Regions from separate parts of the Pseudomonas sp. JE3303 genome, predicted to be linked through region 1. Evidence: predicted binding sites of a transcription regulator. Region 1 holds the regulator's gene; the other holds the start of a gene.
The links. Region 1 encodes FliA, which starts transcription of late flagellar genes. Its sites were predicted from a motif close to CTAAAGTTTNNNNNNNNNNNGCCGNTAA; they were not measured.
Positions count from the first base shown of each region.

Region 2: the regulator FliA is predicted to act here: its motif matches at 14,484-14,511, upstream of motA (flagellar motor stator protein MotA).

Region 1 is NZ_JBWGIF010000014.1:74,262-88,866, forward strand. Features, by position in the region: gene fliQ (flagellar biosynthesis protein FliQ) at 1-257, shown strand, start outside; gene fliR (flagellar biosynthetic protein FliR) at 265-1,041, shown strand; gene flhB (flagellar biosynthesis protein FlhB) at 1,044-2,186, shown strand; gene flhA (flagellar biosynthesis protein FlhA) at 2,688-4,817, shown strand; gene flhF (flagellar biosynthesis protein FlhF) at 4,829-6,133, shown strand; gene fleN (flagellar synthesis regulator FleN) at 6,248-7,081, shown strand; gene fliA (RNA polymerase sigma factor FliA) at 7,078-7,818, shown strand; gene AC0ZZU_RS19830 (chemotaxis response regulator CheY) at 7,920-8,294, shown strand; gene AC0ZZU_RS19835 (protein phosphatase CheZ) at 8,313-9,101, shown strand; gene AC0ZZU_RS19840 (chemotaxis protein CheA) at 9,114-11,297, shown strand; gene AC0ZZU_RS19845 (protein-glutamate methylesterase/protein-glutamine glutaminase) at 11,343-12,473, shown strand; gene AC0ZZU_RS19850 (flagellar motor protein) at 12,473-13,213, shown strand; gene motD (flagellar motor protein MotD) at 13,217-14,104, shown strand; gene AC0ZZU_RS19860 (ParA family protein) at 14,155-14,605, shown strand, end outside.
Region 2 is NZ_JBWGIF010000001.1:585,324-602,008, forward strand. Features, by position in the region: gene AC0ZZU_RS02760 (DUF1249 domain-containing protein) at 1-6, shown strand, start outside; gene cpdA (3',5'-cyclic-AMP phosphodiesterase) at 41-844, shown strand; gene AC0ZZU_RS02770 (YqiA/YcfP family alpha/beta fold hydrolase) at 973-1,581, shown strand; gene parE (DNA topoisomerase IV subunit B) at 1,617-3,521, shown strand; gene AC0ZZU_RS02780 (esterase-like activity of phytase family protein) at 3,518-4,504, shown strand; gene AC0ZZU_RS02785 (retropepsin-like aspartic protease family protein) at 4,501-5,019, shown strand; gene parC (DNA topoisomerase IV subunit A) at 5,030-7,288, shown strand; gene AC0ZZU_RS02795 (PqiC family protein) at 7,462-8,169, shown strand; gene AC0ZZU_RS02800 (histidine kinase) at 8,266-9,750, opposite strand; gene serB (phosphoserine phosphatase SerB) at 9,884-11,107, shown strand; gene asd (archaetidylserine decarboxylase) at 11,177-12,040, opposite strand; gene AC0ZZU_RS02815 (rhodanese-like domain-containing protein) at 12,054-12,863, opposite strand; gene AC0ZZU_RS02820 (HDOD domain-containing protein) at 12,910-14,445, opposite strand; gene motA (flagellar motor stator protein MotA) at 14,577-15,428, shown strand; gene motB (flagellar motor protein MotB) at 15,432-16,457, shown strand; gene AC0ZZU_RS02835 (molecular chaperone Tir) at 16,677-16,685, opposite strand, start outside.

The DNA.
Region 1 (14,605 bases):
TCGCCGTCGATCTGTTCCGTGATGCCCTTTGGCTGACGACGCTCATGGTCGCCGTGCTGGTGGTGCCGAGCCTGTTGATCGGCCTGGTGGTAGCGATGTTCCAGGCCGCCACCCAGATCAACGAACAGACCTTGAGCTTCCTGCCGCGCCTGCTGGTGATGCTGATCACGCTGATCGTCGCCGGACCCTGGCTGACGCAGACGTTCATGGAGTACATCACCGGCCTGTACAGCAGCATTCCGCAGCTGATCGGTTGAGGCTGCCATGCTAGAGCTGACCGACACGCAGATCGGCGCCTGGGTCGCCACCTTCATGTTGCCGCTGTTCCGGGTGACAGCGGTGTTGATGACCATGCCGATCATCGGCACCAAGATGCTGCCCGCCCGCGTACGCCTGTACTTCGCCCTGGCGATTACCGTGGTCATCACCCCGGGCCTGCCGCCGATGCCCGAATTCAACCCGCTGGGCCTGAGCGGGCTGATGATGTGCGCCGAGCAGATCATCATCGGCTCGATGTTCGGACTGGCGATGCAGATGCTGTTCCAGGCGTTCGTGGTGGCCGGGCAGATTGTCGCTATCCAGATGGGCATGGCGTTCGCGTCCATGGTCGATCCGGCCAACGGGGTCAATACCGCGGTGGTAGCCCAGTTCATGACCATGCTGGTGAGCATACTGTTCCTGTTGATGAACGGTCATCTGGTGGTGATTGAGGTGCTGACCGAAAGCTTCACCACCTTGCCGGTGGGCGGCGGGCTGCTGGTCAATCACTTCTGGGAGCTGGCCGGGCGCGTGGGCTGGGTGTTCGGCGCCGCGCTGCTGCTGGTATTGCCCGCGATCACCGCGCTGCTGGTGGTCAACATCGCCTTTGGCGTGATGACCCGCGCCGCGCCGCAGTTGAACATCTTCTCGATCGGCTTCCCGCTGACCCTGGTGCTTGGCATGGGCATCTTCTGGGTGACGCTGGCCGATATCCTTCCTCATTACCAGTCACTGGCCAGCGAATCGCTGCAGTGGCTGCGTGAACTGGCACGGGCGCGCTGAGCATGGCCGAAAGCGAGAGCGGCGAAGACAAGACAGAAGACCCCACCGACAAGCGCCGCAAGGATTCGCGCGAGAAAGGCGAGATCGCCCGCTCCAAGGAGCTCAACACGGTGCTGGTGACGTTGGCGGGTGCTGGCGCCTTGCTGGGGTTTGGCGGGTCGCTGGCTGAAACCATGATGCAGCTGATGCGCACCAACTTCACGCTGTCGCGCGAGGTGCTGATCGACGAGCGCTCGATGGGGCTGTTCCTGCTAGCCTCCGGCAAGATGGCCATCTGGGCGGTGCAACCGGTGCTGGTATTGCTGTTCATCGTGGCTTTCATCGGGCCGATCGCCTTGGGCGGCTTCCTGTTTTCCGGCAGCCTGCTGCAGCCAAAATTCAGCCGCATGAACCCGCTGGCCGGGATCAAGCGCATGTTCTCGCTCAACTCGCTCACGGAATTGCTCAAGGCCATCGCCAAGTTCGTGGTGATTCTGATGGTCGCCCTGCTCGTGTTGTCTTCCGACCGTGATGCGCTGCTGGCGATTGCCAACGAGCCGCTGGACCAGGCAATCATCCATAGTGTGCAGGTGGTGGGCTGGAGCACCCTGTGGATGGCCTCGGGGCTGCTGCTGATCGCCGCCGCGGACGTACCGTTCCAGATATGGCAGTCGTTCAACAAGTTGAAGATGACCAAGCAGGAAGTGCGCGATGAGCACAAGAGCTCCGAAGGCCGTCCCGAGGTGAAGCAGCGCATTCGCCAGTTGCAGCGCGAGATGTCGCAGCGGCGCATGATGTCCGCGGTTCCTGACGCGGACGTGATCATCACCAACCCGACCCACTATGCCGTGGCGCTCAAGTACGACCCCGAGAAGGGCGGCGCCGCGCCGCTGCTGCTGGCCAAGGGCAGCGACTTCATTGCCCTGAAGATCCGCGAGATTGCCGTGCAGCACAACATCCAGATCCTCGAATCCCCCGCGCTGGCGCGTTCGATCTACTACAGCACCGAGCTTGAGCAGGAGATCCCGGCCGGGTTGTACATGGCCGTGGCGCAGGTGTTGGCCTATGTATTCCAGATCCGCCAGTACCGCGCCGGCAAGGGCAAGCCGCCCGAGCCGCTGAAGGAAGATTTGCCCATTCCGCCGGATTTGCGGCGGGATGGCTGACGGGGGGCATGTCTTGAGATTCAGCGGCCTTGAGATCGAGCGCCGCGTGCGCTTGGGGCCTTGTGGCGCCGCATGAATCGAGCGCCGCCCGCGCGGCGCATCGCGGGACAAGCCCGCTCCCACAATTTGTTGCAACGTGCCATGGCCTGTGGGATTTGGGTTGTCAGCCTTGGTGCATGGCAGAGGACGGGTGGGGGGCGGTGTGCTCGCCGCAACATTTTCGCCGTACCGTCAAGGCTAAGACTCCGAACTGTCAGGCCATGGCACGTTGCAACAAATGTGGGAGCGGCGGTTCGGCGTCCCGACTTGTCCCGCGATGCGCCGCGCGGGCGGCGCTCGATTTATGCGGCGCCACAAGGCCCCAAGCGCACACTTCGCGCGGGCGCCACAAGGCCTCAAGCGCACACTAAAAACCCAACCCACCAAAGTTGGAAAGCTTCTTGCAAAGACGACCGTCAGGCGCCGCTCAGGCGTCAAAAGTTTGCTTGAAGAGGACTCTCGGTGGATCGCACGCAGTTAATCAACAGCGCCCGTAGCAACCTGGTCGGTATCGGCCGGGGCAATTTGGGCGTGCCGCTGCTGTTGCTGGTGATGTTGGCAATGATGATGTTGCCGGTACCACCGTTCCTGCTCGATGTGTTCTTTACCTTCAACATCGCGCTGTCGATCGTGGTCCTGCTGGTCTGTGTGTACGCATTGCGTCCGCTCGACTTCGCGGCGTTTCCGACCATCCTGCTGGTGGCGACACTGCTGCGCCTTGCGCTCAACGTGGCCTCCACGCGTGTGGTGATGCTCCACGGCCATGAGGGCCACGAGGCCGCGGGCAAGGTGATCCAGGCCTTTGGCGAGGTGGTGATCGGCGGCAACTACGTGGTGGGTGCGGTGGTGTTCGCCATCCTCATGATCATCAACTTCGTGGTGGTGACCAAGGGCGCCGGGCGTATTTCGGAGGTGAGCGCACGCTTCACCCTCGATGCCATGCCCGGCAAGCAGATGGCGATCGACGCGGACCTCAATGCCGGCCTGATCGACCAGGCCCAGGCCAAGGCACGCCGTGCCGAGGTAGCGGGGGAGGCCGAGTTCTACGGCTCCATGGACGGTGCCAGCAAGTTTGTGCGCGGTGACGCCATCGCCGGCTTGCTGATCCTGTTCATCAACCTGATCGGCGGCATGCTGATCGGCATCCTGCAGCACGGCATGCCGTTCGGTGAAGCGGGCAAGGTCTACGCGCTGCTGACCATCGGTGACGGTTTGGTGGCGCAATTGCCATCGCTGCTGCTGTCCACCGCGGCGGCGATCATGGTTACCCGAGCTTCCAGCTCGGAGGACATGGGCAAGCAGATCAACCGGCAGATGTTCCACTCGCCCAAGGCGCTGGCAGTGTCCGCTGGCCTGATGATCGTGATGGGCCTGGTGCCGGGCATGCCGCACGTGGCCTTCCTGGGTCTCGGTCTGTTGGCTGGCGGAGCCGCCTACCTGGTCTGGAAAAAGCAGGAGCAGGACAAGGTCAAGGCCCAGCAGGAAGTGCAGCGCCAGCAAGACCTGCTGCCTTCGCCGCAACGGGCGATAGACACCAAGGAGCTGGGCTGGGACGACGTGACCCCCATCGACATGATCGGCCTGGAGGTCGGCTACCGGCTGATCCCGCTGGTCGACCGCAACCAGGGTGGGCAACTGCTGGCGCGGATCAAGGGGGTGCGCAAGAAGCTCTCCCAGGACCTGGGCTTCCTGATGCCCACGGTGCATATCCGCGACAACCTCGACCTGGCGCCGAGCGCCTACCGCCTGACGCTGATGGGGGTGATCCTGGCCGAAGCCGAGATCTACCCGGACCGCGAGCTGGCCATCAACCCGGGTCAGGTGTTCGGCACGCTCAATGGTATCGCCGCGCGCGATCCGGCCTTTGGCCTGGAGGCGGTGTGGATCGATGTCGGCCAGCGCAGCCAGGCCCAGTCGCTGGGATACACGGTGGTCGATGCGAGCACGGTTGTCGCCACTCACTTGAACCAGATCCTGTACAAGCACTGCCACGAGCTCATTGGCCACGAAGAAGTCCAGCAACTGCTGCAAGTTCTCGCCAAAGCTTCGCCGAAACTTGCCGAGGAGCTCGTGCCGGGCGTCATTTCCCTGTCGGGGCTGCTGAAGGTCCTGCAGGCCCTGTTGTCCGAACAAGTGCCAGTACGTGACATCAGAAGCATTGCCGAGGCCATCGCAAACAACGCAGGCCGGAGTCAAGATACCGCCGCGCTGGTCGCCATGGTACGTGTCGGATTGAGCCGCGCCATCGTGCAAAGCATTGTCGGCATTGAGTCGGAGCTCCCTGTGATCACCTTGGAACCAAGGTTGGAACAGATCTTGCTAAATAGTCTGCAGAGGGCTGGGCAGGGTCAGGAAGATGGTGTTCTTCTTGAGCCGAGCATGGCCGAAAAGCTTCAGCGTTCGCTGATCGAGGCTTCCCAGCGTCAGGAGATGCAAGGGCAGCCGGCGATCCTCCTGGTCGCAGGACCGATCAGGGCGATGCTGTCGCGATTTGGCCGCCTGGCTGTACCGAACTTGCATGTTTTGGCGTATCAGGAAATACCTGACAACAAGCAAGTGACCATCGTCGCCACTGTGGGCCCCAACGGCTGAGGTAGTGCACCATGCAAGTTAAGCGTTTCTTCGCCGCCGATATGCGCCAGGCCATGAAGTTGGTCCGCGATGAGCTTGGCTCCGATGCCGCCATCATCGGCAACCGACGCATTGCCGGCGGTGTCGAACTGACGGCGGCGCTGGACTACACGCCGTCCGCGCTGGCCCCACGGGTCCCCAATGCCGAGCTTGAAGACGAGCTGCGCAAGACCCAGTCGCGCATCGCCACCGCCCAGGCCGAACTGTCCGGGCGCAGCGAGAACGAAGAGGGCAACCGCCAGCTGTTCGCCGGCCAGTCGCTGACGGCTTCCGAGCCGCTCATCGAACCGCACGTGGACGCTCCGGCCGCGCCTGTCGCGCCAGCGCCGGTCGACCCGCGCCTGTTCGATGCCATGCGTTCGGAGCTGTCGGGCCTGCGCGAGCTGCTCGAAGTGCAGCTCGGTTCGCTGGCCTGGGGCCAGCTGCAGGGCAACCAGCCGCAGCAGGCCAATGTCTGGCGCCGCCTGCAGCGCATCGGGCTGTCCGGCCCGATTGCCCGCGAGTTGCTTGACCAGACTGCCGGTATCAGCGAGCCGCGCCAGATGTGGCGCATGCTGCTGGCCCACCTGGCGCGCAAGATCGATGTACCTGAAGTCGAGCCGATCGAGGAGGGCGGGGTGATTGCCCTGGTCGGTCCGGCCGGCATGGGCAAGACCACTACCCTGGCCAAGCTGGCCGCTCGCTATGTGCTCAAGTACGGCGCGCAGAACCTGGCGCTGGTGAGCATGGACAGCTACCGCATTGGTGCCCAGGAGCAACTCAAGACCCTCGGCCGGATTCTCGGTGTGTCGGTGACCCACGTCGACCCGGGGCAATCCCTGGCCCAGACGCTGGAGCCGCTGCTGCGCAAGCGCGTGGTGCTGATCGATACCGCTGGCCTGCAGGCCAGCGACCCGGCCCTGCGCATGCAACTCGAAACCCTGGCGGGTCGTGGCATTGCGTCGCGCAATTACCTGGTACTGGCAACCACCAGCCAGAAGCAGGTGCTGACCGCCGCCTACCACAGCTACAAGCGCTGTGGCCTGGCCGGTTGCATCCTGACCAAACTCGATGAAACAGGCAGCCTCGGCGAAGTGCTGAGCCTGGTCATCAGTCATGAACTTCCCGTGGCCTACCTGACCGACGGACCACGGATTCCTGACGATCTTCACCTGCCACGCCGTCACCAGCTGGTGAGCCGCGCGGTCAGTGTGCAGATGCAGGAGGAGCCCAGCGAGGAGGCCATGGCCGACATGTTCGCTGATCTCTACCACAACCCAGGCAGGCGAGCAGGTTGAGGGTCATAATATTGCAAACAACCTACATCAAGGGGTTGCCCGGCAAGTGCCTGGCATTCACAGCGCAATCCCTCATGTGGCCCGGGTTCAAGCGAGACAAGGTAATAAGACAACATGGGTAGCATGCATCCCGTACAGGTGATTGCCGTAACCGGTGGTAAAGGTGGCGTCGGCAAGACAAACGTGTCAGTGAACCTCTCGCTGGCGCTGGCTGAGCTTGGCCGTCGGGTCATGCTGCTGGACGCAGACCTGGGGCTGGCCAACGTCGACGTGTTGCTGGGCCTTACGCCCAAGCGCACGCTGGCCGATGTGATCGAGGGTCGCTGCGAGCTGCGCGACGTGCTCCTGGTGGGGCCGGGTGGCGTGCGCATCGTGCCCGCCGCCTCGGGCACCCAGAGCATGGTGCATCTGGCGCCGGCGCAGCACGCAGGCCTTATCCAGGCCTTCAGCGAGATTGGCGACAACCTCGATGTGCTGGTGATCGACACCGCGGCCGGTATCGGCGACTCGGTGGTCAGTTTCGTGCGCGCCGCCCAGGAAGTGCTGCTGGTGGTCTGCGACGAGCCGACCTCCATCACCGACGCCTATGCGCTGATCAAGTTGCTGAACCGTGACTATGGGATGAATCGTTTCAGAGTGCTCGCCAACATGGCTCAAAGCCCTCAGGAGGGACGCAACCTGTTCGCCAAGCTGACCAAGGTCACCGACCGCTTCCTCGACGTAGCACTGCAATACGTCGGCGCCGTGCCATACGACGAGTGCGTGCGCAAGGCGGTACAGAAGCAGCGGGCCGTGTACGAGGCCTTCCCTCGGTCCAAATGCGCACTGGCGTTCAAGGCCATCGCGCAGAAGGTCGACAGCTGGCCATTGCCCGCCAACCCGCGCGGTCATCTGGAATTTTTCGTCGAGCGCCTGGTGCAACCCACCAGCGCAGGACCGGTGTTATGAACGCGAGCGGTTTCAAGATGTATCCCAAAGCTTCGCGCGACGCCCAGTACGAGCTGGTCGAACGCTACGCGCCTCTGGTCAAGCGGATCGCCTATCACCTGCTGGCACGCTTGCCTGCGAGTGTGCAGGTCGAGGATCTGATCCAGGCCGGCATGATCGGCCTCCTGGAAGTGGCCAACAAATACGACGCCAGCAAGGGCGCCAGTTTCGAGACCTATGCCGGTATCCGCATTCGAGGGGCCATGCTCGACGAGGTGCGCAAGGGCGACTGGGCACCGCGTTCGGTGCACCGCAACACGCGCATGGTCAGCGACGCGATCCGCGCCGTTGAATCAAAAACCGGCCGTGACGCTAAAGATCACGAAGTTGCGGCCGAACTCCAGTTGGGTCTCGATGATTACTACGCGATTCTCAACGATACGTTGGGCAGCCGCCTGTTCAGCTTTGACGACCTTTTGCAGGACGGCGAGCACGAAGGCCTGCACGAGGACGGCGCCAGCGCCCAGGTCGAGCCCTCGCGTGACCTGGAAGACGAGCGCTTCCAGGCGGCCCTGGCCGATGCCATCGCCAACCTGCCAGAGCGTGAGCGCCTGGTGCTGGCGCTGTACTACGACGAAGAGCTGAACCTCAAGGAAATCGGTGAGGTGCTTGGGGTCAGCGAGTCGCGTGTCAGCCAGTTGCACAGCCAGTGCGCAGCGCGTCTGCGCAGCCGCCTCGGGGAATGGCGGGCGCGTTGAACCGACTGTTCACAGTGTTTTTTTGTGGTGCCGAATTGATTGAGCACGCGCTCAGCGCTGAGCGCGTTTAAGACTGCTTGGAGGTCTAATTGAACAAAGACATGAAAATCCTCATCGTTGACGACTTCTCGACGATGCGGCGGATCATCAAGAACCTGTTGCGTGACCTGGGCTTCACCAATACCCAGGAAGCCGACGACGGCACCACCGCGCTGCCGATGCTTGAGAGCAGTCATTTCGACTTTCTCGTGACTGACTGGAACATGCCCGGCATGTCCGGTATCGACCTGCTGCGCAAGGTGCGCGCCGATGAGCGCCTCAAGCACCTGCCGGTACTGATGGTCACGGCCGAAGCCAAGCGCGACCAGATCATCGAAGCGGCGCAGGCCGGCGTCAACGGCTACGTGGTCAAGCCTTTCACCGCGCAAGTACTCAAAGAAAAGATCGAAAAGATCTTCGAACGCGTCAACGGCTGAGTCACGTCAGGGGGCGTCATGGAGTCAACACAATCGTCTTTGGGGGAGTTTGAATCGACCCTGAAGAAACACGCCCAGGAACTGGTCGAGAGCCTTGAACGGGGGCGCTTCGGCGAGGCGGTGCAGCTGATTCATCAGCTCAACCAGACCCGCGACCGTGGCCTGTACCAGGAAGTCGGCAAGCTCACCCGCGAGCTGCACAGTGCGATCGTCAGTTTCCAGATCGACCCGCGCATGCCGCAGGCCGAGGAAATGTCGCAGATCACCGATGCCACCGAGCGCCTGTCCTACGTGGTCAGGCTCACCGAGGGCGCGGCCAACCGGACCATGGACCTGGTGGAGGACAGCACGCCGGTGTTGAACTCGCTGGCGTCCGAGGCCCAGTCACTGAGCGTCGACTGGCAGCGCTTCATGCGCCGCGAGGTCGCGGCGCCGGAGTTTCGTGAGCTGGCCAAGCGCGTCGACAGTTTCCTGACGCGCAGCGAGGAGGGCAACCGCAAGGTCGCCGGGCATCTCAACGACATTCTGCTGGCCCAGGACTACCAAGACCTGACCGGCCAGGTGATCAAACGGGTGACGCAACTGGTCACCGATGTGGAAAGCAACCTGCTCAAGCTCGTGCTGATGGCCAGTCAGGTCGACCGGTTTGCCGGTATCGAACATGACCATGAGCAGCTGCGTGCTGAAAAAGATCAAGAAATACATCCGACTCGGGGTGAAGGTCCGCAGATTCATGCCGATAAGCGTGAAGACGTTGTGTCCGGTCAGGACGATGTCGACGATCTGCTGTCCAGCCTTGGTTTTTAGGGAGCACCTTTGATGAGTTTCGGCGCCGATGAAGAAATCCTTCAGGATTTCCTGGTAGAAGCCGGCGAGATCCTTGAGCAACTGTCCGAGCAATTGGTCGAGCTGGAAAGCCGGCCCGATGATGCCGACCTGCTCAATGCGATCTTTCGCGGTTTTCACACTGTAAAAGGGGGCGCCGGCTTCCTCCAGCTCAATGAGCTGGTGGAGTGCTGCCATATCGCCGAGAACGTGTTCGACATCCTGCGCAAGGGCGAGCGGCGCGTGGACGCGGAACTGATGGACGTGGTCCTGGAAGCTCTGGACACGGTCAACAGCATGTTTGGCCAGGTTCGCGAACGCAGCCCCGTCACACCGGCCACGCCTGAGCTGCTGGATGCCTTGGCGCGCCTTGCCGAGCCCGGCGCAGCCGCACCTGTGGTAGCGGCGCCGGTCATCGAGGCGCCCGCCGCCAGCGATGACATCACCGACACCGAGTTCGAGCAATTGCTCGACTCGCTCGATGCAATCAAGGCTCAGGCCCAGGCTGCCGAGCAGCTGCAAGGCGAGGTGCCTGGCGCCACCGCGGGTGACGAGATCACCGATGCCGAGTTCGAGTCGCTGCTCGACCAGCTGCACGGCAAGGGCCAGTTCGTGCCCGATGTCGTCAGCCCTGTCGTCGAGAAGACGCCCGCCGCGGCGCCTGTCGGGGACGAGATCACCGATGACGAGTTCGAGGCACTGCTCGACCAGTTGCACGGCAAGGGCACCTTTGCCGCCGATGCGCTGCCCGCAGCCAGCACCGCGCCTGCCGCTCCGGCCACCGGCAACCAAGCGCCCGCCGAGCACATCAGCGAGCACGAATTCGAAGCCTTGCTCGATGAGCTGCATGGCAAGGGCAAGTTTTCCGACAGCGCCGTGGCGAACGCCGCGCCTGCTCCTGCCGCCAAGCCACAGGCCGCCGCGCCAGCCAGGCCAGCCCCTGTCGCCAAGCCTGGGATACCGGCCCGTGCCGGTGCGCCTGGCGCCGAAAAGCCTGCGGTCAGCGAAGCGGAAACCACGGTGCGCGTCGATACCGCGCGCCTGGACGAAATCATGAACATGGTCGGCGAACTGGTGCTGGTGCGTAACCGCCTGGTGCGCCTGGGCCTGAACAGCGGCGACGAGGCCATGTCCAAGGCCGTGTCGAACCTGGACGTCGTCACCGCCGACCTGCAGACCGCGGTCATGAAGACGCGCATGCAGCCGATCAAGAAGGTCTTCGGGCGCTTCCCGCGGCTGGTCCGGGACTTGGCCCGCCAGCTCAGGAAAGAGATCAACCTGGAGCTGGTCGGCGAAGAGACCGACCTGGACAAGAACCTCGTCGAGGCCCTGGCCGACCCGCTGGTCCACCTGGTGCGCAACGCCGTGGACCATGGCATCGAATCCCCTGAAGAGCGCGAGGCCGAAGGCAAGGCGCGTGGCGGCAAGGTGGTGCTGTCGGCCGAGCAGGAGGGTGACCATATCCTGCTGTCGATCTCCGATGACGGCAAGGGCATGGACCCCAACGTGCTGCGTGCCAAGGCCGTGGAAAAGGGCCTGATGGACAAGGACGCCGCCGAGCGACTGAGCGAGTCGGACTGCTACAACCTGATCTTCGCCCCGGGTTTCTCGACCAAGACCGAGATCTCGGACGTGTCGGGCCGCGGTGTGGGCATGGACGTGGTCAAGACCAAGATCTCCCAGCTCAACGGCTCGATCAACATCTTCTCGGCCAAGGGCCAGGGTTCGAAGATCGTCATCAAGGTGCCATTGACCCTGGCGATCATGCCGACCCTGATGGTCATGCTGGGCAACCAGGCGTTTGCCTTCCCGCTGGTCAACGTCAACGAGATCTTCCACCTCGACCTGTCGCGCACCAACGTGGTCGACGGCCAGGAAGTGGTGATCGTGCGCGACAAGGCCTTGCCGCTGTTCTACCTCAAGCGCTGGCTGGTGCGCTCCGCTGCCCATGAAGAGCAGCGGGAAGGCCATGTGGTGATCCTGTCGGTCGGCACCCAGCGCATCGGTTTTGTCGTCGACCAGCTGGTCGGCCAGGAAGAAGTCGTGATCAAGCCGCTGGGCAAGATGCTCCAGGGCACCCCCGGCATGTCGGGCGCCACCATCACCGGTGACGGGCGCATTGCGCTGATCCTCGATGTACCGAGCATGCTCAAGCGTTACGCCGCCCGGCGTATTTGATTTCGGCGGCGTGACCTGGCGGTTGCGCCGTCCAATGGAGTGTTTATGGCAGTCAAGGTCCTGGTGGTGGATGATTCCGGTTTCTTCCGCCGGCGCGTCTCGGAAATTCTCTCGGCAGACCCGACCATCAAGGTGGTGGGGACTGCGGCCAACGGCAAGGAAGCGATAGACCAGACCCTGGCGCTCAAGCCCGATGTGATCACCATGGACTATGAAATGCCCATGATGGATGGCATCACCGCCGTGCGTCACATCATGCAGCGCTGCCCGACGCCCGTACTGATGTTCTCATCGCTCACCCACGAAGGCGCGCGCGTGACGCTCGACGCGCTGGATGCCGGTGCCGTGGATTACCTGCCGAAGAATTTCGAGGACATCTCGCGCAACCCGGACAAGGTCAAGCAGATGCTGTGCGAGAAGGTCCACACCTTGTCGCGCAGCAATCGCCGCTTCGGCGGCCTTGCCGCATCTGTGGCCGCCGCGTCCCCAGCCCCGGCGCCGAACGCTGCGGCGCCTGCCAGCAGCCTTGCCGGCGGTGCAGCCCTGCGCACGCCCATGGCCCCGGCCCGCAGCGCGGCGCCTGCACACGCACATTCGCCGGCACCCAAGCGCAAGCCTTACAAACTGGTCGCCATCGGTACCTCGACCGGCGGCCCTGTGGCCCTGCAGCGGGTGCTGACCCAGCTGCCGGTGAATTTCCCGGCGCCGATCGTGCTGATCCAGCACATGCCGGCGGCGTTCACCAAGGCTTTCGCCGAACGCCTCGACAAGCTCTGCCGCATCCGCGTCAAGGAAGCCGAAGACGGTGATGTACTGCGCCCGGGCCTCGCCCTGCTGGCGCCCGGTGGCAAGCAGATGATGGTCGACGGCCGCGGCACGGTGAAGATCCTCCCCGGTGACGAGCGCCTCAACTACAAGCCCTGCGTGGACATCACCTTTGGGTCGGCCGCCAAGTCCTATGGCGACAAGGTGCTCTCGGTGGTGCTCACCGGCATGGGCGCCGACGGGCGCGAGGGCGCGCGCCTGCTCAAGCAGGGCGGCAGTACCGTGTGGGCCCAGGACGAGGCGAGCTGCGTGATCTATGGCATGCCGATGGCGATCGTCAAGGCCAACCTGGCCGATGCGGTGTACAGCCTGGACGAGATCGGCAAGCACCTGGTCGAGGCGTGCGTCTGATGGATGTCCTGAGCCTCATCGGCATCATCCTCGCCTTTGTCGCCATCATCGGCGGCAACTTCCTCGAAGGTGGGCATATCTCGGCGCTGGTCAACGGCCCGGCGGCGCTGATCGTGCTGGGCGGTACCCTGGCGGCCTCGCTGCTGCAGTCGCCCCTGAGCGCGTTCAAGCGCGCCATGCAGATACTGATCTGGATCTTCTTCCCGCCGCGGGTCGACCTGGCCGGCGGTATCGACCGGGTCGTCAACTGGAGTCTCACGGCGCGCAAGGAAGGCTTGCTGGGCCTCGAAGGCGTGGCTGACGCGGAGCCCGACCCGTACGCTCGCAAGGGCTTGCAGCTGCTGGTCGACGGCGCCGAGCCAGAGGCTATCCGGAGCATTCTCGAAGTGGACTTTCTCACCCAGGAAAGCCGCGATATCCAGGCAGCCAAGGTGTTCGAAAGCATGGGCGGCTACGCGCCGACCATCGGCATCATCGGCGCGGTCATGGGCCTTATTCACGTGATGGGAAACCTGGCCGATCCGGCGCAGCTGGGCAGCGGCATCGCCGTGGCCTTTGTCGCGACCATTTATGGCGTGGCCAGCGCCAACCTGATCCTGCTGCCGGTGGCGAGCAAGCTCAAGGCCGTCGCCATGCGCCAGTCGCGCTACCGCGAGATGCTGCTCGAGGGCCTGCTGTCGATCGCCGAAGGTGAAAACCCGCGTTCTATCGAGCTGAAGCTGCAAGGCTTCATGGAGTAACGCATGGCCCGCCGTCGCAAGGTCGAAGAGCCCGAAAACCACGAACGCTGGCTGGTGTCGTACGCCGACTTCATCACCTTGCTGTTCGCGTTTTTCGTGGTCATGTATTCGATTTCCTCGATCAACGAGGGCAAGTACAAGGTGGTGTCCGAGGCGCTGCTCGGGGTGTTCAACGACCCCGCGCGGAGCATGAAGCCGGTTCCTGTCGGAGATGAGCAGCCGCTGAGCGTCAAGCCGGCGGAGCCGTTGATCAAGGACAGTGAGCAGCTTGACGCAGGCCTCGGGCAAATGGGCAGCGATGCGCTCAAGACCATTGCCGATGACGTCCGCGATGCTTTTGGCGACCTGATCAAGTCGGATCAGATGACAGTGCGCGGCAACGAGCTGTGGATAGAGATCGAGCTCAATTCTTCCCTGTTGTTCGGCAGCGGTGACGCCATGCCCAGCGACATGGCGTTCGCCATCATCGAGAAGGTGGCGAACATTCTCAAGCCCTTCGCCAACCCCGTGCATGTGGAGGGTTTCACCGACAACCGGCCGATCCGCACCTCCCAGTACCCCACCAACTGGGAGCTGTCGTCGGCACGGGCGGCAAGCATTGTCCGTCTGCTGGCCATGGATGGCGTGGATCCCGGGCGCATGGCCTCGGTCGGTTACGGCGAGTACCAGCCGGTGACCAGCAACGACACTGCCGAGGGCCGTGCGCGTAACCGCCGGGTCGTGCTGGTGATCTCTCGGAATCTTGAGGTGCGCCGCAGCCTGACCAGCTCGGGATCGGCAAATTCGACTCCGGATGCGGCATTGAGGCGGGCTGGCACACAAACTGCACCTGCATCGGCCATACCGACGGCTGGGGGCAATCCCGTCAATTCCCCGTCACCGACTTTTTAAAACCCGTTCCTGGCAGCGCAGGCGGCCCTGCCGGGAGGAAGCAACGCACGATGAGAGTCTGGGCAGTAGCCAATCAAAAAGGTGGTGTGGGCAAGACCACCACTTCGATCGCCCTGGCCGGCCTTCTGGCCGACGCGGGCAAGCGCGTGGTGGTGGTCGATCTGGACCCGCACGGGTCCATGACCAGTTATTTCGGGCATAACCCCGATGCGCTGGAGCACAGCTGCTACGACCTGTTCCTGCACAAGGGAGTAGTGCCCGAGGGGCTGCCGGGGCAACTGCTGCTGCCGACCAGCCATGAGCGCATCTCCCTGCTGCCGTCGAGCACGGCGCTGGCAGTGCTCGAGCGCCAGTCGCCGGGGCAGGGTGGTCTGGGCCTGGTGATCGCCAAGAGTCTGGCGCAGCTGTGGCAGGATTTCGACTACGCATTGATCGACAGCCCGCCGCTGCTCGGGGTGCTGATGGTCAATGCCCTGGCGGCCAGCCAGCAGTTGGTGATCC
Region 2 (16,685 bases), on a different contig from region 1:
CGCTGAACTGTCAACGAGGAGACGGCCGTTGCCGCAGCCCATCCAGCCACCAGATCCATCCCCTGTACATGTGCTGCAGCTCACCGACAGCCATCTGTTCGCCGACGCCCAGGGCAGCCTGTTCGGCCTGAATACCCGCGACAGCCTGCGGCATGTGATCGCCCAGGCGCGCCGCGAACACCCGCGCGTCGACGTGTTGCTGGCCACCGGCGACCTGTCCCAGGATGGCAGCGAGGCCTCCTACGCCTGGTTTCGCGAGTTGACCGAGCCGTTCGGCGCGCAGGCGCGCTGGTTGCCGGGCAATCACGACGACCGTGGCGCGATGGCCAGGACAGCGCAGGATGCGGACCTGCTCAAGGAGGTGACCGACATCGGCCACTGGCGGATCATCATGCTGAACTCGCAAGTCGTCGGAGCGACCTTCGGGTGGCTCGAAGAAGGGCAGCTCGCCAGTCTCGACGAGGCCTTGCGAGAGGCGCCCGATCGGCATTGCCTGATAGCCATGCACCATCAGCCGGTGCCGATCGACTGCGCCTGGATGGCGTCCATCGGACTGCGCAATGCCGATGCGCTGTTCAAGGTGCTCGAGGGTTATCCACAGGTACGGGCGTTATTGTGGGGGCATATTCACCAGGAGTGGGATCAGCAGCGCGGCGGTGTGCGGCTGCTGGCGTCGCCGTCGACCTGCATCCAGTTCGCCCCTGGTCGCGAGGACTTCACGGTCAGCGAGCAGAAGCCCGGCTATCGCTGGTTGCGCCTGCATGCGGACGGGCGGATGGAGACCGGGGTATCGCGGGCGGTAGATTATGAGGTGCGTCTGGACTTCAACGGTCCGGGTTATTAAGGTCCAGTCACTGGCTCGTGAAATTGTTGCGAAAATCCCTGCCGCGCGCCTTTGCCCCTCGAACAGGCTACACTGCGCGTCCTTGCGCCCGCTTCGAAGGGTGCGCAACCGCAGTTTCCGGGGGCAGCATGTCGGGTTCCATCCTCTATATACATGGCTTGAACAGCTCGCCGCTGTCACGCAAGGCGCAGCAGGTGAGCGCCGTGATGCAGCACCTGGGCCTGACCAGCCAGTTGCGGGTCCCGGCCCTGCATCACCATCCGCGCCATGCCATGGTCCAGCTCGAAGCCGCCATCGCCGAGCTGGGCACGCCCTTGCTGGTCGGCAGTTCGCTTGGCGGCTACTATGCCACCTGCCTGGCCGAGCGCCAGGGGCTCAAGGCCTTGCTGATCAACCCGGCCGTCAGCCCGCACCGCTTGTTCGACGGTCATCTCGGCCCCCAGCAGAACTTCTACAGCGGCGAGTCCTGGGACCTGACCCACGACCATGTCCACGCCCTGGCCGAGCTTGAAGTACCGCCGCCGCAGGATGCAGGCCGCTATCAGGTGTGGTTGCAGACCGGCGATGAAACCCTCGATTATCGCCACGCCGAGCGCTACTACCGGGCCTGTTCCTTGCGTATCCAGGCCGGTGGTGACCACGGCTTCCAGGGTTTTGCCGAGCACCTGCCGGCATTGCTGGCCCATGCCGGCATAGCCCGCGCGACGTATGACGCGCTTGATTTTTCCGTATTCTGATTTTTTGCATTCACAACGACTGATGACGAGAACCCATGGCCAATCCCAGCGCTAGCGCCTATAACGCAGACGCCATCGAAGTCCTCTCCGGCCTTGATCCGGTCCGCAAGCGGCCGGGCATGTACACCGACACCAGCCGGCCGAACCACCTGGCCCAGGAAGTGATCGACAACAGTGTCGACGAAGCCCTGGCAGGTCACGCGCGTTCCATCCAGGTGATCCTGCACGCCGACCATTCCCTCGAAGTGAGCGATGACGGTCGCGGCATGCCGGTGGATATCCACCCAGAAGAGGGCGTCTCCGGTGTCGAGCTGATCCTGACCAAGCTGCATGCCGGCGGCAAGTTCTCCAACAAGAACTACCAGTTTTCCGGCGGCCTGCACGGGGTGGGCATCTCGGTGGTCAATGCGCTGTCGAATCAGGTCCGCGTGCGGGTCAAGCGCGATGGCAACGAATACCAGATGACCTTCGCCGACGGCTTCAAGTCCACCGAGCTGGAAGTGATCGGCACCGTGGGCAAGCGCAACACCGGTACCAGCGTGTACTTCGCGCCCGATCCCAAGTACTTCGACTCACCCAAGTTCTCTATCAGCCGCCTCAAGCACGTGCTCAAGGCCAAGGCCGTGTTGTGCCCGGGGCTGCTGGTCAGCTTCGAGGACAAGGGCACCGGCGAAAAGGTCGAATGGCATTACGAAGACGGGCTACGCTCGTACCTGGTCGACTCGGTCAGCGAGTACCAACGCCTGCCGGACGAGCCGTTCTGCGGCAGCCTCGCGGGCAACAAGGAAGCCGTCGACTGGGCGCTGCTGTGGTTGCCCGAAGGCGGTGACAGTGTCCAGGAAAGCTACGTCAACCTGATCCCCACGGCCCAGGGTGGCACCCACGTCAATGGCCTGCGCCAGGGCCTGCTCGATGCCATGCGCGAGTTCTGCGAGTTCCGCAACCTGCTCCCACGCGGGGTCAAGCTGGCCCCCGAGGATGTCTGGGAGCGCATTACCTTCGTGCTGTCGATGAAGATGCAGGACGCGCAGTTCTCCGGGCAGACCAAGGAGCGCCTGTCATCGCGCGAGGCCGCGGCATTCGTGTCGGGGGTGGTCAAGGATGCCTTCAGCCTGTGGCTCAACGCCCATCCCGAACTGGGCATGCAGCTGGCGGAACTGGCCATCAGCAACGCCGGGCGCCGCCTCAAGGCGAGCAAGAAGGTCGAGCGCAAGCGTATTACCCAAGGGCCGGCGCTTCCTGGCAAGCTGGCGGACTGCGCCGGGCAGGACCCGATGCGCGCCGAGCTGTTCCTGGTCGAGGGCGATTCGGCCGGCGGCTCGGCCAAACAGGCGCGAGACAAGGAGTTTCAGGCGATCCTGCCGCTGCGCGGCAAGATCCTCAATACCTGGGAGGTCGACGGCGGCGAAGTCCTGGCCAGCCAGGAAGTGCACAACATCGCCGTGGCCATCGGTGTCGACCCCGGTGCCACCGACCTCAGCCAGCTGCGCTATGGCAAGGTCTGCATCCTTGCCGACGCCGACTCCGACGGCCTGCATATCGCAACTCTGCTGTGCGCATTGTTCGTGCAGCATTTCCGCCCGTTGGTGGAAGCGGGGCATGTCTATGTGGCCATGCCGCCGCTGTACCGCATCGACCTTGGCAAGGAAATCTACTATGCCCTGGACGAGGCCGAACGCGACGGCATCCTCGACCGCCTGGTGGCGGAGAAGAAGCGCGGCAAGCCACAGGTCACCCGATTCAAGGGCCTGGGCGAGATGAACCCGCCGCAGCTGCGCGAGACCACCATGGACCCGAACACCCGCCGTCTGGTGCAGCTGACCCTGGAAGACCTGGAGCAAACCCGCGAGATCATGGACATGCTGCTGGCCAAGAAGCGCGCCAGCGACCGCAAGAGCTGGCTTGAAACAAAAGGAAACCTGGCCGAGGTCCTGACTTGATTCGTTGGGTACTGGCAGCCTGTCTGGCGCTGTGTACGGTTCCCATCCTGGCGGATACCTGGCCCGAACTGAAACTGACCGCCGAGCACCCGGTCGAGGGCATGCGTGGCGGCAACCTGTCGGGCCTGGCCGAGTGCCGAGGAGGGTTGTGGGCGGTGTCCGACCGCGACGACGACCGCATCTATCGCCTGGACCAGCGAGACCGGACCTGGCAGAGCCAGCCCCTGGCCTTCAGCGCGCCCCCAGTGCCGGAAAGCGGGCTCCCGTGGGGGCTGCGCTCGGGTAACTGGGCAGCTTCCTTCATACGGGGCGGCGAGCTGGATTTCGAAGGCATCAGCTGCGACGATGCGGGCAATTTCTTCGTGGTCAGCGAGGCGCATGCCGCCGTGCTCGAAATCCCGCTGAAGGGAGACCCCGACTGGCTGAGGATCGACCCGGCGATGATTCGCCAGGCCCGCGCCAGCGGCATGCTCCTGCACTTCAACGCCTTGTTCGAAGGCCTGGCGATCAGCCCCTCGGGTGACCGCCTGTGGCTAGCTGCCGAGCGCGAGCGGCGCGGCCTGATCTCGGTCAGGCGTCAGCAGTCGGTGTGGGCCTGCTCCGGCGGCTGCGTATTGCTCAGCGAAGCCGGGGTCGAGATGCGCCCTGCGCAGATGCATCGCTCCCGGCCGGTGTCGCGGGATTTCGCCGACCTTTCGCTCCATGAGGGCAAGCTGTTCACCCTCGAGCGCAATGCCTTCCGCATCTGCCGCCGGGACGCCGATACCGGCAAGGTCGAGCGGTGCTGGTCGTTCGCTGCCGGTGCCATGGCCGACGAGCGGCGCTACGACCAGCCATTCGGTCTCGCCGAGGCGTTGGTGATCGATGCCAAGGGCGCATGGGTCGGCCTCGACAACAACGGTGCGACCCGCGCGGACGGTGAGTCGCGGCCGGTGGTCTGGCGCTTCGAGGCGCCGCAGGGCGGCTGGAGCGCCAAACCGTGAGCCAGCCGCCGGGCAAGCGTGCGGGCAGGCTGCTGATGATGGTTGCCTGGGCAGGCGCGCTGTTCCTGGCCACGCGCTTTTTTGGCCAGTGGGAAGAGCGTCAGCACAATCCCAACACCGTGGTGCAGTCCGAGCACGGTGCAGGTTTCATCGAAGTGCGTCTGCTGAGCAACGGCCAGGGGCACTTCGTGGCCGACGGGGCAATCAACGGCCAGACCGTGCGCTTCATGCTCGATACAGGTGCGACCGACGTCGCGGTGCCCGAGGCCCTGGCGCGAAGATTCGGCCTTGAGCAGGGTGCGCCGGTCATGCTGAGCACCGCCAATGGCCGGACCCAAGGCTACCGCACCCGCCTGGACAGCTTGAGGCTCGGCGAGATCCACCTGCGCAACGTACGTGCCCTGGTCGTGCCCGGGCTCGACGGCGAGCAGGTCCTGCTCGGGATGAGCGCCCTGAAACAACTTGAATTTACCCAGCGCAGTGGCACCTTGCTGTTGCGCCAGAACCTGAAATGACGAGGCCCGCATGAGCGACTCACTCGAACTCAGTCTCGACGGCGTCGAGCGCCGTTCCCTGGCTGACTTCACCGAACAGGCCTACCTCAACTACTCCATGTACGTGATCATGGACCGAGCCTTGCCGCACATCGGCGACGGCCTGAAACCGGTACAGCGCCGCATCGTCTACGCCATGAGCGAGCTGGGCCTGGATGCCGACTCAAAGCACAAGAAATCCGCGCGTACCGTGGGTGACGTGCTCGGCAAGTTCCACCCCCACGGCGACTCGGCCTGCTACGAAGCCATGGTGCTGATGGCGCAGCCTTTCAGCTATCGCTATACCCTGGTCGACGGGCAGGGCAACTGGGGTGCGCCGGACGATCCGAAGTCGTTCGCCGCGATGCGTTATACCGAGGCGCGCCTGTCGCGCTACTCCGAAGTGCTGCTCAGCGAACTGGGCCAGGGCACGTCGGACTGGGTGCCCAACTTCGACGGCACCTTGCAGGAGCCTGCGGTGCTGCCGGCGCGCCTGCCGAACATTCTGCTCAACGGCACCACCGGCATCGCCGTGGGCATGGCCACCGATGTGCCGCCGCACAACCTGCGCGAAGTCGCCAGCGCCTGCGTGCGCCTGCTTGATGAGCCCAAGGCCACCATCGAGCAGCTTTGCGAGCATATCCAAGGGCCTGACTACCCCACTGAAGCCGAGATCATCACCCCTCGCGCCGAGCTGCAGAAAATCTACGAAAGCGGCAAGGGCTCGATTCGCATGCGCGCCGTGTTTCGGATCGAGGACGGCGATATCGTTGTCACGGCTCTGCCGCACCAGGTCTCCGGTGCCAAGGTGCTGGAACAGATCGCCGCGCAGATGCAGGCCAAGAAGCTGCCGATGGTCGCCGACCTGCGTGACGAGTCCGACCACGAGAACCCATGCCGCATCGTCATCATTCCGCGCTCGAATCGCATTGATGCCGACGAGCTGATGCAGCACCTGTTCGCCACCACGGACCTTGAAAGTACCTACCGGGTCAACATCAACATCATCGGCCTGGACGGCCGCCCGCAGCTGAAGAACCTGCGCATGCTGCTGGTGGAGTGGCTGCAGTACCGCACCGAAACCGTCCGTCGCCGGTTGCGCTTCCGCCTGGACAAGGTCGAGCGCCGCCTGCACCTGCTCGACGGTTTGCTGGTTGCCTTCCTCAACCTGGATGAAGTGATCCACATCATCCGTACCGAGGACCAGCCCAAGGCCGCACTGATCGCCCGCTTCGAACTCACCGAGATCCAGGCCGACTACATCCTTGAAACACGCTTGCGGCAGCTGGCGCGCCTTGAGGAGATGAAGATTCGTGGCGAACAGGAAGAGCTGCGCAAGGAACAGACCAAGCTGACCTCCCTGCTCGGCAGCGAAGCCAAGTTGCGCAAACTGGTGCGTACCGAGCTGATCAAGGATGCCGAGACCTATGGTGACGACCGTCGCTCGCCGATCGTTGCACGGTCTGAAGCGAAGGCACTTTCGGAAAACGAGCTGATGCCGACCGAGCCAGTCACGGTGGTGCTGTCGGAAAAAGGCTGGGTGCGCTGCGCCAAGGGCCATGACATCGATGCCACAGGGCTTTCCTACAAAGCAGGCGACGGTTTCCGCGCCGCGGCGGCGGGGCGTTCGAACCAGTTTGCCGTGTTCATCGACTCTACCGGGCGCAGCTACTCGCTGGCAGCCCACAGCCTGCCGTCGGCGCGTGGGCAGGGCGAACCGCTCACCGGCCGTCTCACTCCGCCGCCAGGCGCCGCCTTCGAATGCGTGCTCTTGCCCGAGGACGACGCGCTCTACGTGGTGGCCTCCGACGCCGGTTACGGCTTCGTGGTCAAGGGTGAGGACCTGCAGGCAAAGAACAAGGCCGGCAAGGCGTTGCTCAGTCTGCCTAACGGGGCCAAGGTGATTTCCCCGCGTCCTGTCGCCAATCGCGAGCAGGACTGGCTTGGCGCGGTAACCAGCGAGGGGCGCCTGCTGGTGTTCAAGGTCAGCGACCTGCCGCAGCTGGGCAAGGGCAAGGGCAACAAGATCATCGGCGTACCCGGTGAGCGCGTTGCCAGCCGTGAAGAGTTCGTGACTGATCTGGCGGTGATTGCCGAGGGTTCCACGCTGGTATTGCAGGCCGGCAAGCGCACTTTGTCGCTCAAGCCGGACGACCTGGAACACTATAAAGGTGAGCGCGGCCGCCGTGGCAACAAGCTGCCACGCGGCTTCCAGCGGGTGGACAGCCTGACGGTCGACGGGCCGGTGTGAATTCGGACCTGCCTTGAGGGGTGATTTCAACGCCGTTCAGGGCAGAAACGCTGGAGTCGGACGGTTATTTCGCGGATGATAGGCCCCTCGCGGCGCCAGCGTGGCTGTGTGCGCGTTCGAATCTACACATGTATCGCTGCGGTTGGCCTTGAGGCGACCGCCTGGATGGGATGATGAAATTTCTGCGCCTTCCATTTGTTCTGCTGATGACTGGCGTCCTCGGTCTGACTGGTTGCAGCATGCACCAGCCGGTATCTCTGTACCAGCTCGACAGCGGTGATCCCGCGCTGCCCAAGCAAGCGTCGGGAATGGCAGTGGTGCTCGGCCCGGTATCGGTAGCCGACTACCTGCAACGCGAAACCTTTCTGCAACGTCAGAGCGATGGCAGCCTGACCGCGGCCACTGACGGCCGGTGGGCAGGTAGCCTGTCTTCGGATATCGACCAGTTGCTGGTGCGCCAGCTTGCCTCGCACCTGGACAGCCAGCGCGTGGTCCTGGCCCCTGCCAGCACGGGCTTCAGCCCGGACGTGCAGGTACTGCTGTCCATCACCCGGCTCGACTCGGGCACCAACCAGCCGGCGATCCTCGATGCCCAGTGGCGGTTGCTCGACCGCCGTGGCCATGTGCGGGACAACCGCATTGTTCACCTGGAGCAGCAGCACCAGGGTACCGAGGCCTCGCAGGTCCAGGCCCAGGGGCAGTTGCTGCAAAAGCTCGCCGAGCAGTTGAGCACGGCGCTCAAGCCACTGGCGAACCAGCCGGCTATCGTTGAAGAGGCGCCCAGGAAAGCGGCACCTGCTCAGGTACGTAAAGAGCCGGAGAAGTCGAGGATACCGATGGCCTCGCCGATTCGTACCGATATGGAAGTATTCAGGTTCTGAACCTTTCATCCATGAAAAAGCCCGCAGCGATGCGGGCTTTTTTATTATCAATGTCCCATTTGGAATGGAGCATTGCGGCAGGCCGGCCTGGAGCAGTCAGGCCTGGCGTTCAGCCATCCGTGCCAGCTGGCGCTCCAGCATCGACGGGTACGGCTCGAGCAACCGTTCCACGCAACTGGCGCCTTCAGGACTTGCGATCGGGCGGATGCGCGCACGCTGGCGAATCAGGCTGTCGTCGCTGATCTTGCGCTCGACCAGCAGCAGGTTACGGCTGTGCTGGGACAGCGCCAGGGCATCCTGTGCCTTGTCGGTCAGCAGCAGATCGACCTGGCTCAGGCCGTGGAGGCCATCCCCCAGGGCCAGCCCAAGTTGCAGCTGCAGCGTTATACCACTGTCAGCCACTTCGACCTGCAGGGCGTGGCCCAAGGCACGCAGCAGTTCGCCGCAGCAGATTGCGTTGGTGAGGTAGTCCTCGCCACTGTCACCGCTGTGGAACAGCAGCAACGTACTGCCGTCATTGAGCGTATACATCTGCCCTTCATACAGAGAGGCAGCCTGATCAAGGCAGTCCCGATAGCGCTCAAGCAATTCGGTCAGGCGCGCCCGCGGCAGGCGGCGCAGCTGTTCTTGCGAACCAAGCTGCACGGCAAGCACTGCGGTGGTCTGGGGTTCTGTGCTGGCGGGAGCACTCGGCTTGGCCGGAGCATCTTCTTCGTCCATCAGGCCGGCGAAGGCCTCGTCGTCTTCGTCTTCGCCTGCCGTGCCTTCGAGCCTGGCCGGGCGCTTGGCCGCAGGCGGCTCGATGAACTCGGCGTCGTGCAGGTCATGGACGTCGAAGGCTTCGTCTTCTTCCTCAACGTACTCTTCGGGCTCTGGCTCAGGCGGCGGCTCGGGCGCCAGGCGCGCGTGCAGCTGGCGGGCCAGGTCGCCAATCTCGTCCTGGCGGTCGGTCGCCGGCGTGTAGTGATGCGGATCGCGCAGCCACACTCGCAGTTGCAGCAGCGGTGTGGAGATGTACCGCCCCAGGCGCAGGCTCAAGGCCAGGGCCAGCGCCAGGAGGATTGCCGCCAGGATGCCCATGCTCTGCAGGCTGATGGTCAGCGGCTGCTGGAACTGGGTCATGTCCAGGCTGATGCGCAATTGCCCGGCGGTGACGTCCTGGAAGGTGATCTTGGTCTGGTAGAGACCCTCGGCCTCGCCCAGCAACCCGTTTTTCGGGCGCTGGCCAGCTTCGGCAAGGATCCGGTTGTCGACGCTGTAGATCGCCGCGTGGGCCACCAGCGGGTTTTTCACCAGGTTGCCCAGCAGCACATTGAGGCTGAGGATGTCGTTGGACACCAATAGCTCGGTCGCCGAGGTCGCGGTCTGGGTGGTCAGGCTCTGGCCAAGCGCATCGGCCTGGTCGTGCATGGCCTGCTTGAACTGCAAACCCATGACGCAGGCGTAGATCACCAGTGCCAGGGCCACCAGGAAGATGTTGTAGCTGGCGATCCGCAGGGCCAGCGAAATGCGGCGCTGACTCAGGGCACGGTAGATCATGATGAAGAAGTTGTCAGTCTTGACGGGCGTGGGCCGGATCACAGAGCGCGGCTCTTTATGGCGGAAAAGTGCTGCGCAGTATAGCGAGCACTCCGGGGTCGGCAAAGCATCGACTGCGCCCGATGATCATCGAAAGTCGGTAGAATGCGCTTTTTTCATCGAGCCGGAGCCCGTCTTGCGCGAAATCGTCCTGATCAACATCACCGGTGAAGACCGTCCAGGTCTAACCGCAGCCATCACCGGCGTCCTGCTCCAGGGCGGTGTGAACATACTCGACATCGGTCTGGCGGTGATGCACGGCACGCTGTCGTTCGGCATCCTGGTCGACATTGCGGACAACGAAGCCGCCTCGACCCTGCTGCAAAGCGTACAGAGCAAAGCGCATCAGTTGCATCTGCAGGCGCGCTACACGCCAGTCACCGAGGCCGATTACCAGCACTGGATCGACAGCCAGGGTGAGCCTCGCCACATCGTGACGCTGCTCAGCCGCAAGATCACCCCTGCGCAGTTGCAGCAAGTCAGCGAAGTCATTTCCCGGTACAGCCTGACCATCGAGCGTATCGAGCGGCTCTCGTCGCGGGTTGCGCTGGACGCCTCGACCGGCAAGGGCAAAGCCTGCCTGGAGATCTCCGTGCGCGGCGAGCCGAGCGATGCAGAGGCCATGCGTGCCGACTTCTTTGCCATGGCGCAGGCGCTGGACGTCGACGTTGCCTTCCAGCAAGACAACCTGTTCCGCCGCAATCGCCGCCTGGCCGTGTTCGACATGGACTCGACGCTGATCGAAGCCGAAGTCATCGATGAGCTGGCCAAGGCGGCAGGCGTGGGCGAGCAGGTCTCGGCCATCACGGAGCGGGCCATGCGCGGGGAGCTGGATTTTCGCGCCAGCTTCAAGGAGCGCATGGCGCTGCTCAAGGGTCTGGATGTCGGCGTACTGGACGAGATCGGTGCTTCGCTGCGCCTGACCGAAGGCGCCGAGAACCTGTTTGCCGAACTCAAGCGCATGGGCTACAAGACCGCCATCCTCTCGGGCGGCTTCACCTATTTCGCCAAGCAGGTGCAGGCGCGCCTGGGCATCGACTATGTGTTCGCCAACGAGCTTGAAGTGGTGGACGGCAAGGTCACCGGGGTCGCGGTCGAGCCGATTGTCGATGCCCAGCGCAAGGCCGACCTGCTCAAGGAACTGGCGCACAAGGAAGGCTTGCAGCTTGAGCAGACCATTGCCGTGGGTGACGGCGCCAACGACCTGCCGATGCTGGCGCTGGCCGGTCTGGGTGTAGCATTCAGGGCCAAGCCGCTGGTGAAACAGTCGGCCAGGCAGGCGATCTCCACACTTGGCCTGGATGGCGTGCTGTACCTGCTGGGCATGCGCGACCGCGACGGCCGCGGCCAGGCCCAGTAGCCGCGCGGCGAGGCATGAAAAAGGCCCTGCATGATCACATCATGCAGGGCCTTTTTCATGGCATGTGGATCAAGCCTGCGCAGGCAGCGCCAACTTCTGTCCCATGCTCACGGCCGACCCTGCGCCCAGGTTTTCGGCCCATTTGACCTGCTCTGGCCCGAACAGCACCACGGCGGTCGAACCCAGCTTGAAACGGCCCAGCTCGGCGCCCTTTTCCAGGTGGATCGGCGCGCGGCTGGCTTCGTCATAGCGGAACGTCTTGAGTTCGCGCTTGGGCGGCGTCACCAGGCCTGCCCACACGGTCTCGACCGAGGCCACGATCATCGCGCCAACCAGCACCACGGCCATCGGGCCGCGCTCGGTGTCGAACAGACAGACCACCCGCTCGTTGCGCGCGAACAGCTCCGGCACGTTTTCAGCGGTGGTCTGGTTGACCGAGAACAGCCGGCCGGGGACGTAGATCATCTCGCGCAGGGTGCCGGCCAGCGGCATGTGCACGCGATGGTAGTCCTTGGGCGAAAGGTAGACAGTGGCGAACTCGCCGCCCATGAACGGCGCGGCGTTGGCCGGATCGCCACCCAGCAGCTCGAGGGCGCTGAAACTGTGGCCCTTGGCCTGGAAGATGCGGCCATGCTCGATCGGGCCGAGCTGGCTGACCGCGCCGTCGGCCGGGCAGAGGATGGCGCCCGGCGTTTCATCCAGAGGGCGGGCACCTGGTTTCAGGGCGCGGGTGAAGAAGGCGTTGAAGTGCTCATAGGCAGTCAGGTCTTCGACCACGGCCTGGGACATGTCGACCTGGTAGCGCTTGGCGAACCAGGCGGTGAAGGCGTTCTTGAACCAGCGCACGCGGCATTCGGCGATGCAGCCGGCCAGTCGGGACAACAGGTGGTGCGGCAGCAGGTACTGGCTGATGATGAAAAGGCGGGATTTCATTGAGTAGTTTTCCTTAAACCTCTACAGGCGTGTCCGGGTGGTTGCCCCATTCGCCCCAGGAGCCGGCGTAAGCCTTGACCCTTGGATAGCCCAGGGCCTTGGCCACCAGGTAGGTAAAGCCGGAGCGGTGGTGGGTCTGGCAGTGGGTGACCACTTCCTTGTCCCTGGTGATGCCCAGTTGGGCGAGGATTTCGGGCATGTCCTGGCGGATGCGCAGGTTATCGTTCAGGTCCATGCCAGCGGTCCACTCGAAGTTGACCGCGCCGGGGATGTGCCCGCCCTTGGCGGCCAGGACTTTCTCGCCCCGGTATTCGCCCGGGCTGCGCGCGTCCCAGATGGCCAGGTCGGCGGCGCCCAGGCGGCTTTGCAGGTATTCGCGGGTGGCGGTGGGCTCGTCATGCAGCTGGAGACTCACCGGACTTCCCGCACTGGCGGGCGTCTCGGTGGACAGCTGGTCTGCCGGCCACGCCTGGATTCCGCCGTTGAGATAGTGGTACCTGGAGTGGCCGATCACGTCGAGCAGCCAGATGAAGCGCCCGGCCCAGCCGCCGCCCTCGTCGTCGTAGACCACATAGACCGCATCGCTGCGATGACCAAGCTCGCCGAACAGCTTTTCGAGATCGGTACGGCCTGGCATCAGCCCCGGTGCAGGTGGTTGGCCCAGCTGGGTACGTTTGGGGTCGACGAATCGGGCACCCGGCACATGGCCGCTGCCATAGCGATTGGCGCTGGTCAGGTCGACCACGATCAGCTGTGGCGAATCCAGGCGCGGCACCAGGTCGGCCGGCTCGATCACCAGGGGCAAACCAGAAAAGTCAGTCATCCACAGTCTCCAGGGTGGAACAGAGGGGGCGATTGTAGCGCATGGGTCAGGCGTTGCGATTGCCGAAAGCGGCGAGGGCGCGCTCGATACATTGCACCGTCTTGCCAAAGGCCTGCACGCTGATATCGGACAGCGGCCTGCCGTCCTGGTCGGCGAGTACCAGCATCAATACCTGGCCATTGACTGCCAGCGAACGCAACAGCAGGTGCTGACTGTCGAGCAGCGCGCGCAGCGGCTCAGGCATCAGTGCCGAGAACTGGACGTGATTGTCAGGGGTAAGACGCAACTGCGCGGGCTGGCTCATGAGCCGTTGCAGCAGTTTGCTCTGTTCGATCGGCAGATTCAGGCGCAGGGCTTCCTTGGGCAGGCCCGCGGTCTGCTGTACGCGCAGGCAGTTGTTGGCGCGGTCGAGCATGAGCAGCATCAAGCGCTGCATGCCGCAGGCGAGCAAGGCTTCGCGGGCCTGGGTACTGAGGTGGATGGCGTTGCTGAACGGGCTTGGCTGGACCAGCAGCTCGCCGCACAGCTTGCGCCACGCGTCCAGGTCGTGGGCCGAGGGTGGTGGAGCGGTGATCATGCCGGGGTGCGGACGGCGCTGGCTCCATGGCCATATCAATGCCTCGGCCGGATGGAACAGGGCCATGCTGGCATGTTGGCGCGCACTGGCGGCCGCCTGCTGGTGAACCTGCTGCTGCACATCGTCGAGCGAAGTCTGAAGATACAGGCTGGAAAGCAGCTGCCAGCGTAGAAGATGCGGGTTGACCCAGCCGACCTGGGCGGCCAGGGCCAGGCCGTTGGCCAGCAGCACGGTATTGGCCGGCTGGTTGAACCAGCGGCGCAGGCCTGGTTCGTCGTCGAGGCGCTGCTGTTGCAGGAGTGCGTCCTGCTCGCGGGCGATGTTCAGCACCTTGGCCAACTGGTCCCGCTCGTCCTGAAGCAGACGATAGCCTTGGGTGACCCATTCCGGGAGCCGCCAGTGCTCGGCCACGGCCTGGCACAACTGCATGATGCGCACGCCGAACAGCTCAATCTCCACGGTGCTGGCGTCCTCTGCCTTGTGTATGACCCGCAGCTCCCAGGCGTCCAGCAAGGTGGGGTGGGTCACTGCCAGCGGCCACAAGGGCGAGAGAAACAGCAGGCTGCCCCAGTGGATTTCCTGCCACAGCCGCGCCAGGCGGCTGGCGAACAGGCCACTGGCCTGCTGGCTGGCGTGCTGGCTGATCAGCTGGAACTGCCTCAGCACCGGAGGAATATCCTCCACCAGTACGGCGGGCAGGCGAGCCAGCAGGCTGCCGGTACGCACCATGCCCAGCCGGTTGAGTGCGATCTCGAGGCTCTCGGCCGGTTCCGCAAGACTGGCATTGACCGGGTGATTGGCCTCGCGCATGACGCTGAGTACCAGCGCGGGACTGCCCTGCATCAGCTCGGCGATGTCGCGCATGGATCGGCGGCTGTCATTGATGGCGGCCTGCACGCGTTCATGGCTGGCCTTGGGGACAGGGAGGCGCACGCCATCGAGCAAGCTTACCCACGCTTCCAGCGTTGGAGGGATCTGACCTTGTGCACCGGGGACAACTGGCATCATGACATCAGCTCTGACTGGCTTTTCGTTTTGACGGGCTTTAGTCTGGCGCAGTTCTGCCGATAAGTAGAAGAAGAGTTTTACAAGCTCCCGCCCCCGACCCTGACCACGACTGCAAGTGCTTTGAATCTATGGCTAAAATTATCGGCATCATCGTCGTATTCGCGAGCGTCCTCGGCGGATACGTCCTATCTCACGGCAAGATTGCGGCGCTGATCCAGCCTTTCGAGGTCCTGATCATCGGTGGCGCGGCATTCGGTGCGTTCCTCCAGGCCAACCCTGGCTACATGACCATGCATGTGGTCAAGAAGTCGATGAAGATGTTCGGCTCTCGCTTCAGCCACGCCTTCTATCTTGAGGTACTGGGCCTGGTCTACGAGATCCTCAACAAGAGCCGCCGCGAAGGCATGATGGCGATCGAGGCTGATATCGAAGACGCCTCGGCCAGTCCGATCTTCGCCAAATACCCGGCTGTGCTCGGCGATGAGCGCATGACCGCGTACATCTGCGATTACCTGCGCATCATGTCCACCGGCAACATGGCCCCTCATGAGCTCGAAGGCCTGTTCGACATGGAGCTGATGAGCATGAAGGAGGAGCTCGAGCATCCTTCCCACGCAGTAACCGGCATCGCCGACGGCATGCCTGGCTTCGGGATCGTGGCCGCAGTACTGGGTATCGTGGTGACGATGGCCTCGCTGGGCGAGGGCGACCAGGCGGCGATCGGCATGCACGTGGGTGCGGCGCTGGTCGGTACCTTCTTCGGTATTCTGGCGGCGTACGGTTTCTTCGGTCCGTTGGCCAACTGCCTGGCCCACGATGCCAAGGAAGAGGTCAACCTCTACGAAGCCATCAAGGCCTCGCTCGTGGCATCTGCCTCGGGCATGCCGCCGTCGCTGGCCGTGGAATTCGGGCGCAAGGTACTGTATCCCAAGCATCGCCCGAGCTTCTCCGAGCTGGAACAAGCAGTTCGCGGTCGCTGAGTCATGGAAAACAATCAGCCGATTATCATCAAGCGCGTCAAGCGCTTCGCTGCCGGGCACCACGGGGGCGCCTGGAAGATCGCCTTCGCCGACTTCGCCACGGCGATGATGGCCTTCTTCCTGGTGCTGTGGTTGATGTCCACCGCGACGCCCGAGCAGAAGATATCCATCGCGGGCTACTTCAAGGACCCGATCGGCTTTTCAGAGAGCGGCACGCCCTACGTCATCGACCTGGGCGGCTCGCCCGAGCTTGCCCCGGACAAGACCATCAACCCCGAAGTGAAGTCCGAGCCGACGCCTGAGACCAGCATTCAGATCGACAAGGAAAATGTCGAGAGCATGGCTGAACAGGTCGAGCACGAGCGGCTCGAATTGCTGCTGCAGGAGTTGCAGAACAAGGTCGAGGAAAATCCCGAGCTGCAGAAATTCAAGGATCAGATCCTGTTCGAGATTACCCAGGATGGCTTGCGTATCCAGATCATGGATGCCGAGAACCGGCCGATGTTCGACCTGGGCAGCGCGCGGCTGCAGCCGTACTTCGAGGACATCCTGCTGGCCATGGCCGACACCATCAAGGCGGTACCGAACAAGATCAGCGTCAGCGGCCACACCGATGCCAAGCCCTTTGCCGGCAGTGGTGGCTTCGGCAACTGGGAGCTGTCGGCCAGCCGCGCCAACGCCGCGCGGCGTGCCTTGGTCGCTGGTGGCTATCCCGAAGATCAAGTGGCGCGGGTGGTGGGTTACGCATCGTCTTCGCTGTTTGACCGCAAGGACCCGTTCAACCCGGTCAACCGGCGCATCGACATCATCGTGCTGACCAAGAAGGCCCAGCGGTCGATCGAAGGCGAGCAGAACACGCCTGACGCACCAGCCCCGCCCTCGACCGAGAACCCGGGCAGTTCTGCCGCGCCGTCGCCAGGGACGCCCAGGGTGGCCCAGGATGCGGCCCCCCTGCAGCCTCGCGAGCTGCGGCAGAAGCTGAACATCTTCGAGGACGGTGTGTTGAAGATGGACGAACCAAAAGAGTAAGCAACGCGTTGTTTCGCCATGCCCCAGGCTCCCAACCCAAATCCCACAGGCCATGGCACGTTGCAACAAATGTAAGAGCGGCCTTGTGTCGCGATGCGCCGCGCGGGCGGCGCTCGTTTTGCGCGGCGCCAAGCGCACGCTTCGCGCGGGCGGCGCTCGATCTCATGGCCGCCACAAAGCCTCAACCGCACGACCCGCGATACCCCCCCGCGGCCGGCGCTAGAAACC